Linked DNA regions of Thiosocius teredinicola. The protein of the gene in region 3 interacts with the protein of the main gene of each other region in a pairwise test. Links are inferred from orthologs where the notes say so. Each region holds a gene or a part of one and is shown on either strand. Other genes may lie near its edges.

Region 1 (3,910 bases), 3.9 Mb from region 3 along the record:
ACCAGGAGGGCAAGCGCGAAGAGTTTGAAAATCGAGCGAATGTTCATCGTGTTTCCTTTCAAAGTTGTCAGTTCATTCCATGGGGGATGGATGGGTCGTGTTACGACACGGGCGCAGAACGAGGGCAAGTGCCATATCCGAATGGATTGGTCGGTAGCCGGTCGTCCTGATGCGCGAACCACGCGAAGCTTAATGAAGCGGAGCGGCGGGGTCGATGTTTCGACCACACTTCGAGATTGGCGATCCTAACAAGTGCGAACAGCGACCGTGCTCGTGTGCGCTTTCAGGAAGGGGGGCGCCGCGCGCTCAACATTTCTCGACATCCGAGGATCGTCCAGGCTTTCACAATCTCTGGGCAGCCAACTCGCCCGCAGCGAGCAGTTGTGAGCGCACCGCGTCGGAGTTCGTATTGCCGGCGCCAATGTTGACGTAGTAACCGTCTTTCAACAGATGAAGTCCGCCGGTCGCGATGAACGCTTCATCGCCAAGTCCGTCGATGTCGGTTCTCGAACCGTCGAAACCGGACTTGAGGCTCCGGAAGATCGAGGTCGCGGTGCTACTGCTGGACCGCATTGCGGCATCTTGTGTCAACGAAATCTGCAGGAATCGCGTCGATCCCTCACTGACGGGATTGTACATACACAATTTCGCACCGACGGCGGGGTTCTCACTGGTTTGAGCTGGCTGAACCGGTTCACCAAGGATTGATTCGGCGTCCGTCCCGCTGATGATGCTGCACGGATCCAGCATGGCAGCGGAGGAAGCGGGCATGCGAGGATCATTCGCCGGAGTGGCGTTGTTCGCCGGATTGTCACATCCGGTCAGAAACGAAAGCGCGCAGGCTAACGAGATCGCTACAATCTTCATGCTGTGTATCGGGTTGGTATCCATGCCTAGTCCAACTTTCCGCTGAATCCAAAGTAAGCCTTATCCGATGGCACTGCAATAGCTGCCTATGCAGAGCGCTTTGTGCGCCCATTGGCGTTTTGGCCAAGACGCTACGCTTACTGGCGGCGACGGCTGCGGACCGCTTTCTGCGGAGTCAGCGTGAACCGTGGCGCTGCCCAGCTGGTAAAATCGCCCGATGGACGTATCTCACATCATCGATGGGTTGAACGATGCCCAGCGCGAAGCCGTTACGGCACCGATGGGCAATGCACTGGTGCTGGCCGGCGCCGGCTCGGGCAAGACCCGCGTGCTGGTTCACCGCATTGCCTGGCTGATCCAGGTCGAGGGGTTGTCGCCGTGGGGCATTCTGGCGGTGACCTTCACCAACAAGGCGGCGCGTGAGATGCGCCATCGCATCGAGGCCTTGCTGGGTCAGCCGGTCGGTGGCATGTGGGTCGGTACCTTCCACGGCCTCGCCCATCGCCTGTTGCGCGCGCATTGGCAGGAGGCCGGTCTGCCGCAGGGGTTTCAGATTCTCGATTCGGATGACCAACACCGATTGATCAAGCGCATCATCCGCGAGATGAACCTCGACGACAGCCAGTGGCCGCCGCGCCAGGCGCAGTGGTTCATCAACAAGCAGAAGGACGAAGGGTTGCGCGCCGATCATCTCGATCATGGCGGCGATCCCTACCAGCGGCAGATGATCGCGATCTACCGCGAGTACGAAGCCGCTTGCCAACGCGCCGGCACGGTCGACTTTGCGGAACTGTTGTTACGCGCCCATGAGCTGTGGCGCGACCGGCCGGACGTATTGCAGCACTACCGACAGCGGTTCGGGGCGATCCTGGTCGACGAGTTTCAGGACACCAACAGCATCCAGTACGCCTGGCTGCGATTGCTGACTGGCCAGCAACATAAGCTGTTCGTGGTCGGCGACGACGATCAATCGATCTATGGCTGGCGCGGTGCGCGCGTCGAGAATATCCAGGATTTCCAGACTCAATACCCGGATGCGCTGGCGGTGCGCCTCGAACAGAACTATCGCTCGACCGGCAACATCCTGCGCGGCGCCAATGCGGTCATCGCCAATAACCCGACCCGCCTGGGCAAGCAGTTGTGGACCGAAGACGGTGACGGCGAGCCCATTCGGGTCTACGGCGCGTTCAACGAAGTCGACGAGGCCAGGTTCGTTGTCGAACGGATTCGAACCGCCATCGAACACGGCAGCCGTCGCACCGAGATGGCAATCCTGTATCGCACCACCGCGCAATCGCGTCTGTTCGAAGAGTCGTTGATCCAGGCCGGGATTCCGTATCGCGTCTACGGCGGTTTGCGCTTCTTCGAGCGCGCCGAGATCAAAGATGCCTTGGCGTATCTGCGTCTGCTTTCCAACCGGCACGATGATCCGTCATTTGAACGTGCGGTAAATCAGCCACCCCGTGGCATCGGTCCGCGCACGCTGGACGCAGTACGTGCGCATGCGCGCGACTTCGGTTGTTCGCTGTGGCAGGCGGCCGGTGACCTGCTGCGCGGTGGCGCGATGGCGGCACGTGCGGCAAACGCCCTGCGCGGTTTTCTCGATCTGGTCGAAGAGATCGACGCCAACAGTGCGGAAGAGGCGTTGCCCGAGCGCGCCGCTTTCGTCATCGAGGCGTCGCACCTTAAGGAGCACTTCGAGAAAAGTCGCGACGGAAAGGGTCAGGACCGCATCGAGAACCTTGAGGAACTGGTCAACGCCTGTCGTCAGTTCGAGGTTGACGAGGTCGAAGACGAGGGGCTCAGTGAAATGGATGCCTTTCTGGCCCACGCGGCGCTCGAGGCCGGCGATACCCAGGCCGAAGAATATGAGGACTGTGTGCAGTTGATGACGCTGCACTCGGCCAAGGGGTTGGAGTTTCCGTTGGTGTTTATCGGCGGCATGGAGGAGGGGCTGTTTCCGCATAGCATGTCGGCCGAAGACCCGGAACGTCTCGAGGAAGAGCGTCGCCTGTGCTACGTCGGCATGACGCGCGCAATGTCGCAGCTGTACCTGACACATGCCGAGTCTCGGCGACTGCATGGCTCTGAAAGCTACCCGCTGCCCTCGCGCTTTCTGCGGGAGATTCCGTCGGACCTGATCGAGGAAGTGCGTGCGCGGCCAAATGTGAGTCGACCCTACAGTGCTGCAGCCGGCTCGTTGGCGGCGGCCCAGGCAGAGACCGGATTTCAGCTTGGCCAGCGCGTGCAACATCCCAAGTTTGGTGAAGGCGTGGTGCTGAATGCCGAAGGCCAGGGTAATGGTGCGCGGGTGCAGGTTGTCTTTGAAGAGGTCGGTGCCAAATGGCTGGTGGTCGCCTATGCCAACCTCCAGGCAATTGCTTAGAGAATGGCGCTGTGAGCGGCGACGGCGTTGCATCACCTACTCTGATTGTCGCCGACATACCCGTATCCCTGTATGTGCATATCCCTTGGTGTGTGCGCAAATGCCCGTACTGTGATTTCAACTCGCATGCGGTCGTCACAGAGATAGACCAGGCCGCCTACATCGACGCCTTGCTGAGCGACTTCGTGATCGAGTGCGGGCGGCAGCCGTTGAACGAGATCCACAGCATCTTCATCGGCGGCGGTACGCCGAGCTTGTTTGATGAGCAGCAGATCGGGCGCCTGCTTGAGGGCGTTAACCGGCGGGTTGCGCTGTCCGCCGACATCGAGATTACGCTGGAGGCCAACCCGGGTACCGCCGAAGCGAGACGATTTGCCGGGTATCGGGCGGCCGGCGTGAATCGCCTGTCGATCGGCGTGCAGAGCTTCGACGATGCCAAGCTGAGTGCCTTGGGCCGCATCCACAATTCGGCTGAGGCCCGGTCGGCGATCGCCATGGCCAGGGCTGCAGGTTTCGACAATCTCAACCTGGACTTGATGTATGCACTGCCTGCTCAAACGTCCGATGAAGCCTTGTCAGACCTGAACACTGCCATCGATCTGGGGCCGACGCATCTGTCGTGGTACCAGCTGACGCTCGAACCCAACACCCTGTTCC
Region 2 (3,832 bases), 2.7 Mb from region 3 along the record:
CCAGCTATATACCGCTGCGCCACCTACACAAAGGTCAGCCGAACTTCACCGTGATCGACTCGGTGCTGTCCGAAGAAGCAGTGCTTGCCTACGAATACGGCTACGCCACAGCCGACCCGAAGGCGCTGACGATCTGGGAAGGCCAGTTCGGCGATTTCGCCAATGGTGCCCAGGTAGTGATCGATCAGTTCATCACGTCGGCCGGCGCCAAGTGGGGCCTTTACTGCGGGCTGGTGATGTTGTTGCCGCACGGCTATGAAGGCCAGGGGCCGGAACACTCCTCTGCCCGCCTCGAGCGCTACATGCAATTGTGCGCCGAGCACAACATCCAGGTGTGCGTACCGACGACGCCGGCGCAGATCTATCACCTGCTACGCCGCCAGATGCTGCGACCGTTCCGTCATCCGCTGATAGTGATGACGCCGAAGAGCCTGCTGCGTCATCCATTGGCAACCTCATCGCTCGATTCGTTGACCCATGGTCGCTTCGAAAACGTGATCGACGAAATCGATCCGATCGACGAAAGCCAGATTACGCAGGTAGTGCTGTGTACCGGCAAGGTGTACTACGACTTGCTGCAGGCACGCCGCACGCGTGAACTGAACCACGTTGCGCTGGTTCGCGTCGAGCAGTTGTATCCATTTCCGCGGGATGACTTCGAGGCCATGGTGGCACGTTATCCCAACGCCAAGTTGTTTGTCTGGTGTCAGGAAGAACCGCAAAACCAAGGTGCATGGGATCAGATCAAGCACCGTTTCCATACGCTGCACAATGGCAAACGTGAACTGATCTATGTCGGCAGGCCGTCTGCCGCTGCACCGGCAACCGGTTACTTCCAGGTGCACCAAGAAGAGCAAGAGAAACTCGTGGACGATGCGCTGACCGGGCGCCGCGATCCGAAAATGAACCGAAGGGGCTGAATATGTCGACCGAAGTACGTGTACCTACATTGCCGGAATCCGTCAGCGATGCGACGGTACTTACCTGGCACAAAAAACCCGGCGAGGCCATCGCACGCGATGAAAACCTCGTCGACCTGGAAACCGACAAGGTCGTACTCGAAGTCCCGTCGCCGGTAGCCGGCGTATTGCGTGAGGCCAAGGTCGACGAAGGCGCCGTAGTGACTGCCGATGAACTGTTGGCGATCGTCGAGGCCGGCGCCGAAGCAGCGGTTGAGCCGGTCACCGAGCCGCCGACATCGCCTGACAAGGTCGAAGAGACTGCCGCAGCAGCAGAACCTGCACCGGCAGCAGCTTCGCCTGCAGCGTCCGCCGGTGAAGATGCCGGCGACCAAGTGCTGACGCCGGCGGTGCGCCGCCTGGTCAAGGAACTGAACGTCGATGCCAGCAAGATCAAGGGCACCGGCAAGAACGGACGCATCCTGAAATCGGACGTCATGGCCTTCCTCGACAGCGCGCAGCAGACCGAGGACGACGCAGACGTCAGGGCATCGGTACCCAGCAGTGGCGAACAGGATGCCGGGCTGCGCCAGGAAAAGCGCGTACCCATGACGCGTCTGCGTTCGCGCATCGCCGAACGCCTGCTCGAAGCACAGCAGAATGCGGCGATCCTGACAACCTTCAACGAGGTCAACCTCAAAGAGGCAATGGACCTGCGCGCCAAGCACAAAGACGCATTCGAGAAGGCCCACGATGTGCGCCTCGGCTTCATGTCGTTCTTTGTGCGCGCAGCTGTAGAGGCGCTTAAGAAGTTCCCGGTCGTCAACGCGTCGGTCGACGGCAACGATATCGTGTACCACAACTACTTCGATATCGGCGTCGCCGTCGGGTCACCGCGCGGCCTGGTCGTACCCATCCTGCGCAACGCTGATCAGATGTCGTTTGCCGAGATCGAAGGTACGATCAAGGCGTTCGGCCAGAAGGCTAAAGACGGCAGCCTGAGCTACGATGAACTGACCGGTGGTACCTTCACGATTTCCAACGGCGGGGTGTTCGGTTCGATGTTGTCGACGCCGATCCTCAATCCGCCGCAGAGCGCCATCCTCGGCATGCACAACATCGTCGACCGGCCGGTGGTCGAGAACGGCGAGATCGTCATCCGTCCGATGATGTACCTGGCGTTGTCATACGATCACCGCATCATCGATGGCCGCGAGGCGGTGCAGTTCCTGGTCACGATCAAGAACTGCATGGAAGACCCCGCTCGCATGCTGCTGCAGGTCTGATCGCCACGGCGCATGGACCGGTAACAAACGGGCGGCGAGCACCCTGCTCCCGCCCGTTTCTGTTGTAGAACGCAAACCAACGAGTTGACTCCTATGACCACGATCAAGCAGGAAGACCTGATTCAGAGCGTCGCCGATGCGCTGCAATTCATCTCTTACTACCACCCGCTCGACTATATCCAGGCAGTGGGTCGCGCCTATGATCGCGAGCAGTCGCCGGCTGCCAAGGATGCACTCGCGCAGATCCTGACCAACTCGCGCATGTGCGCCGAAGGGCACCGGCCGATTTGTCAGGATACGGGCGCCGTGGTCGCCTTTCTGAAGGTGGGTATGAACGTGCGTTTCGAAGGCGACATGAGCCTCAACGACATGATCAACGAGGGCGTGCGTCGTGCCTACCTGCATCCCGACAACAAGCTGCGTGCATCGATGGTCGATCCGCCAATCGGCGCGCGTAAGAACACCCGCGACAACACGCCGGCGATCATCTACACCGATTTGGTCCCCGGCGACCGCGTCGACATCGCGTTGGCCGCCAAGGGTGGCGGCTCGGAAAACAAGTCGAAGTTCACGATTCTCAATCCGAGCGACAGCCTGGTCGACTGGGTGGTCAAAACGCTCCCGACCATGGGCGCCGGCTGGTGTCCGCCCGGCGTGCTCGGCATCGGCATCGGCGGCACTGCCGAGAAGGCCATGCTGCTGGCAAAAGAGTCGCTGATGGCACCAATCGACATGGACGAACTGAAGGCCCGCGGACCGCAAACCCCGACCGAGGAACTGCGCGTCGAGATCTTCGACAAGGTCAATGCGCTGGGCATCGGTGCGCAGGGCCTGGGCGGGCTGACCACGGTGGTCGACATCAAGATCGCCGAATACCCTACCCACGCCGCATCACTGCCGATCGGCATGATCCCGAACTGTGCCGCCACGCGCCACGTCGAGTTTCACCTCGACGGCAGCGGCCCGGCTGTGCTGACGCCGCCACGCCTCGAAGACTGGCCGGACGTCACCTGGGAGATCAGCGAACAGTCCAAACGCGTGAACCTCGACACTCTGACGGCCGACGAGGTGCGTAGTTGGGCGCCGGGTGACCGGCTGCTGCTCAACGGCAAACTGCTGACCGGCCGCGACGCCGCCCACAAGCGTATCCAGGAACTGTTAGATAGCGGCCAAGGTTTGCCGGACGGCGTCGACTTCACCAATCGACTGATCTATTACGTCGGTCCGGTCGATCCGGTGCGTAACGAGGCGGTCGGTCCTGCCGGCCCGACCACGGCGACACGCATGGACAAGTTCACCGAGATGATGCTCGCCAAGACCGGATTGATCGGCATGGTCGGCAAGGCCGAACGTGGCCCGGTAGCGATCGAGGCGATCAAGAAGCACAAGGCCGCCTATCTGATGGCGGTTGGCGGCGCAGCCTACCTGGTGTCACAGGCGATTCGCTCGGCCAAGGTCATTGCGTTCGAAGACCTCGGCATGGAAGCAATCTACGAGTTCGACGTGGTCGATATGCCGGTGACTGTCGCCGTCGACAGCAGCGGTGAATCGGTGCACAACACCGGGCCGGCCGAATGGCGGATCAGGATCGAGGAACTGACAAAGGCGGGTTAGTCTTGTCTTTCTTCAGATTGAGATTGGGCTGCA
Region 3 (3,900 bases):
GAGCCTGCCGTTCGAGATCAAAGGGCAGCATGTCTATATCGGTGCGAGCATCGGCATCTGCGCGGTGCCGGAACAGGCCGCCACCTTCGACGAAGCGGTGAGCAAGGCCGATGCCGCCATGTACCTGGCCAAGGCTGCCGGTAAAGGCCGACACTGTTTCTGGAACGAGAAAACACAGTCGGCGATGGATGCGCGCATCGTGATCGAGCGCGAACTGCACGATGCGATCTCGCAGGATCAGCTGATGGTTCACTATCAACCCATCGTCGACGGCGTACAGTGCAAGCCGGTAGCGATGGAGGCACTGCTGCGTTGGGAGCACCCACAACGCGGCCGAATTTCACCGGACACCTTCATTCCGATCGCCGAGGAGAACGGCCTCATCAGTGCCGTCGAAGACTGGGTGATCGACCGCGTATGCAATGATCTGCAGCAATGGTCACGCAGCGGCGTGCCGCTGCTTCCGGTGAACATCAACGTATCGGCCAGACACCTGGCAGACAAGATGCTGCGGCGGCGACTGCTGTCGGCGCTGCAGCGACATCAGATACCGCCCAAGTTGATCTGCATCGAGGTTACGGAAACAACGGCGATGAGCGAGCCGGAAGAAACGATCAAGGTATTGCAGGAACTCCAGGAGATCGGGGTGCAATCGGCGATCGACGATTTCGGCACCGGCTACTCGTCGTTGAGTTACCTCAAGCAGTTGCCGGCCAACACGCTGAAGATCGACCGCTCGTTCGTGCGCGACATTGCACACGATCACAACGACCGCGATATCGCCAAGGCGATCGTCGAACTCGGCCACAGCCTGTCGATGGAGATTACGGCCGAAGGCGTCGAAGACACCGCTCAGTTGGCCATTCTGCGCAAGATGGGTTGCGACAAGATTCAGGGATGGTTGTTTGCCAAGGCCTTACCGGCCGATGAAATGGCGGAACTGTTGCGAGGCGGCAGTTCGTTGCTGTCAAGTAACGACAATGCGGCGGCGTGTTCCTGAGCGAGGTGCACCGCCGCTGACGCTTCCGCCATGACTGGCGGAAGCCGTTGATCGACTCAGCGCTTTTTCGGCGGCATCAGGTCGGTGATCGAGCCTTCTGCCATCTCGGCCGCAAAACAGATGGTCTCATTCAGCGTTGGGTGCGGATGGATGGTCAGGCCGATGTCTTCGGCATCTGCGCCCATCTCCAGGCCGAGCACCGTCTCACCGATCAGCTCGCCCGCGTTGCGCCCAACGATACCTGCACCGAGCAGACGCTTGGTTTTGGCATCGAAGATCAGCTTGGTCATGCCTTCTTCACGCCCAATGCCGAGCGCGCGGCCGGATGCGGCCCAGGGGAAGACGCCTTTTTCGATCTCGATACCCTGCGCTTTCGCGTCGATCTCGGTCAGGCCCATCCAGGCGACTTCCGGGTCGGTATAGGCGACCGAGGGGATGGTCAGCGGATCGAACAGCGCCGGCAGACCGGCGATCACCTCGGCGGCCACCTTGGCTTCGTGCGTCGCCTTGTGCGCCAGCATCGGGTTACCGACGACGTCACCGATGGCAAAGATGTGCGGCACATTGGTGCGCATCTTGTCGTCGGTCGGAATGAAACCACGCTCGTCGACTTTGACGCCTGCGGCCTCGGCGTTGATCTGCTTGCCGTTCGGTGAACGGCCGACGGCGACCAGCACTCGGTCGTAGACCTTCGACTCGGGCGCCTTATCGCCCTCGAACGAGACCTTGAGCCCACTCTTCTGCGCCTTGATGTCGCTGACCTTGGTCTTCAGCATGATACTGTCGACCTGTTTTTCAAGGCGCTTTTGCAGCGGACGCACCAGGTCGCGGTCACAGCCTGGAATCAGGCCGTCCTGCAATTCAACGATATCGATCTCGCTGCCCAGCGTCGCGTACACGGTAGCCATCTCAAGACCGATGATGCCGCCACCGACGATCAGCATCTTCTTCGGCACGTCTTCAAGGGCAAGCGCGCCGGTCGAGTTGATCAGGCGCGGATCATCATTCGGGAAACCGGGGATCTTCACCGCGCTGGAACCGCACGCGATGATGCAATGTTCGAATTCGATACGGGTCAGGCCGTCATCGGTCTGCACTTCGAGATGGCGCGGATCGGTGAACTTGCCGACACCGGTCACCACCTGCACCTTGCGTTGCTTGGCCAGCGCCGCCAGGCCGCCGGTCAGCTTGCCGACAACCTTGTCTTTGCCGGCGCGCATCTTGTCCAGATCGATCTTCGGCTGCGTGTAACGCACACCCATGTGTTCGAGCTCGGCAACCTCGTTGATCACCTCGGCGGTGTGCAGCAGCGCCTTCGATGGGATACAGCCAACATTGAGACAAACACCGCCGAGGCTCGCATAGCGTTCTACCAACACCACCTGCTTGCCGAGGTCGGCTGCGCGAAAAGCCGCCGTGTAACCTCCGGGCCCGGCGCCCAACACCACCACCTGGGTACGGATATCCGCGACTTCGCCTTGCTTGCTCATAAAAGTTCCTCTATCCCAAATCTCTGCGCGACCCGACGCAATTATGGACCTTCGTAGTACAGCACATACTCGAGATCTCGTTTGACGGCAGGCATTAACGCAGCATTTCAGCCAGTGTGCACGGCAACGATGTCAATGCTGTGCATTGCGTGCCGAACATTAGCCGACACTAAAGCAGCAGACGCCGGATGTCGCCCAACAGCTCACCCAGATAGGTCGTGAAACGCACCCCTTCAGCGCCGTCGATCACGCGGTGATCGTACGACAGGCTGAACGGCATCATCAGTCGTGGTTCAAAGGTTGAACCGTCCCACTTGGGTTTCATCTCGGCACGCGAAACACCGAGAATCGCAACCTCCGGCGCATTCACGATCGGCGTGAACTGCGTGCCGCCGATACCGCCGAGGCTCGAGATCGACAGGCAGCCGCCCTGCATATCACCCGGTGCAAGCTTGCCCTCGCGCGCCTTGCCGCTGACCGTGCCCAGGTCGGCGGCGAGGTCGAAGATGCCCTTCTTGTCGACGTCGCGGATCACCGGCACGACCAGGCCGTTGGGGGTGTCGACCGCCACGCCGATGTGCACGTACTTCTTCATGATCAACGCCTCGCCATCGGGCGACAGCGAACTGTTGAACTGCGGATAGGCCTCGAGTGCCTTGCACACCGCCTTCATCAGGAACGGCATGAAGGTGAGCTTGACGTCGGCCTTGGCCGCGGCATCTTTCTGCGATTTGCGAAACGCTTCGAGCTCGGTGATGTCCGCCTCGTCGAACTGGGTAACGTGCGGCACGTTCAGCCAGGCACGATGCAGATGTGCGCCACTGAGTTTTTTGATCCGACCCAGAGGCTTTTCTTCGATCTCACCGAACTTGGAGAAGTCCACCGCCGGAATGCTCGGTAGCTGCACGCCACCCCCACCTGCCGATGCAGCCGCCGTCGGCGAGCCTTCGGCCAATGCGCGCTTGACGAAGTTCTGCACGTCGTCCTTGATCACGCGACCCTTTGGCCCGCTGCCGTCGACATAGTGCAGATCGACACCCAGTTCGCGGGCGAAGCGGCGTACGCCCGGGCTGGCATGCGGATTCTTGCGTGGCGCATCGGACGGGCGTGCGATCACCGGGCGGCGCAATGGCTCTTTCTCGCCGGGCGCCCTGGCCGGTTCCGCCGGGGCCTCTGCTGCCGCCGACGTCTGCACCGGCGGTTCACTCGGCGCACTCGGTGCCGCTGCCGGTGCAGCGCCGCCGCCCAACGTTTCCATCGTACCTAGCAGATCGCCTTCGTTGACCTTGTCGCCGATCTTGACTGCGATCGACTTGATCGTGCCGGCGAACGGCGCCGGGATCTCCATGGTCGCCTTGTCGCTCTCCAACGTCATCAACGACTGTTCGGCCTCGACCGTATCGCCTTCGC

What was found.
Region 1: the proteins of lpdA (region 3) and uvrD interact in binary tests that used the Escherichia coli proteins (3 or more experiments, as listed by UniProt). The link is inferred for Thiosocius teredinicola from one-to-one orthologs.
Region 2: the proteins of lpdA (region 3) and odhB interact in binary tests that used the Escherichia coli proteins (3 or more experiments, as listed by UniProt). The link is inferred for Thiosocius teredinicola from one-to-one orthologs.

The regions. Positions count from the first base shown.
Region 1 is NZ_CP019936.1:4,672,123-4,676,032, reverse strand. What follows is about bases 769-3,668. They hold uvrD (DNA helicase II), read left to right. Parts: upstream 769-1,084; coding sequence 1,085-3,253; downstream 3,254-3,668. Other genes in these bases: hemW (radical SAM family heme chaperone HemW), read left to right, coding at 3,265-3,668; B1781_RS22110 (hypothetical protein), read right to left, coding at 769-891. In the rest of the region: B1781_RS22115 (DUF4410 domain-containing protein), read right to left, coding at 1-47; more of B1781_RS22110, read right to left, coding at 343-768; more of hemW, read left to right, coding at 3,669-3,910. UniProt on the Escherichia coli protein: A helicase with DNA-dependent ATPase activity. Unwinds DNA duplexes with 3'-5' polarity. Translocates on single-stranded DNA with 3'-5' polarity. Initiates unwinding more efficiently from a nicked substrate than double-stranded DNA.
Region 2 is NZ_CP019936.1:3,523,109-3,526,940, forward strand. What follows is about bases 232-3,053. They hold odhB (2-oxoglutarate dehydrogenase complex dihydrolipoyllysine-residue succinyltransferase), read left to right. Parts: upstream 232-922; coding sequence 923-2,185; downstream 2,186-3,053. Other genes in these bases: B1781_RS16660 (2-oxoglutarate dehydrogenase E1 component), read left to right, coding at 232-920; B1781_RS16670 (fumarate hydratase), read left to right, coding at 2,279-3,053. Outside these bases: more of B1781_RS16660, read left to right, coding at 1-231; more of B1781_RS16670, read left to right, coding at 3,054-3,799; B1781_RS16675 (PEP-CTERM/exosortase system-associated acyltransferase), read right to left, coding at 3,768-3,832. UniProt on the Escherichia coli protein: E2 component of the 2-oxoglutarate dehydrogenase (OGDH) complex which catalyzes the second step in the conversion of 2-oxoglutarate to succinyl-CoA and CO(2).
Region 3 is NZ_CP019936.1:809,786-813,685, reverse strand. What follows is about bases 274-3,163. They hold lpdA (dihydrolipoyl dehydrogenase), read right to left. Parts: upstream 2,491-3,163; coding sequence 1,057-2,490; downstream 274-1,056. Other genes in these bases: aceF (dihydrolipoyllysine-residue acetyltransferase), read right to left, coding at 2,660-3,163; B1781_RS03800 (EAL domain-containing protein), read left to right, coding at 274-1,000. Also shown: more of B1781_RS03800, read left to right, coding at 1-273; more of aceF, read right to left, coding at 3,164-3,900. UniProt on the Escherichia coli protein: Lipoamide dehydrogenase is a component of the glycine cleavage system as well as of the alpha-ketoacid dehydrogenase complexes.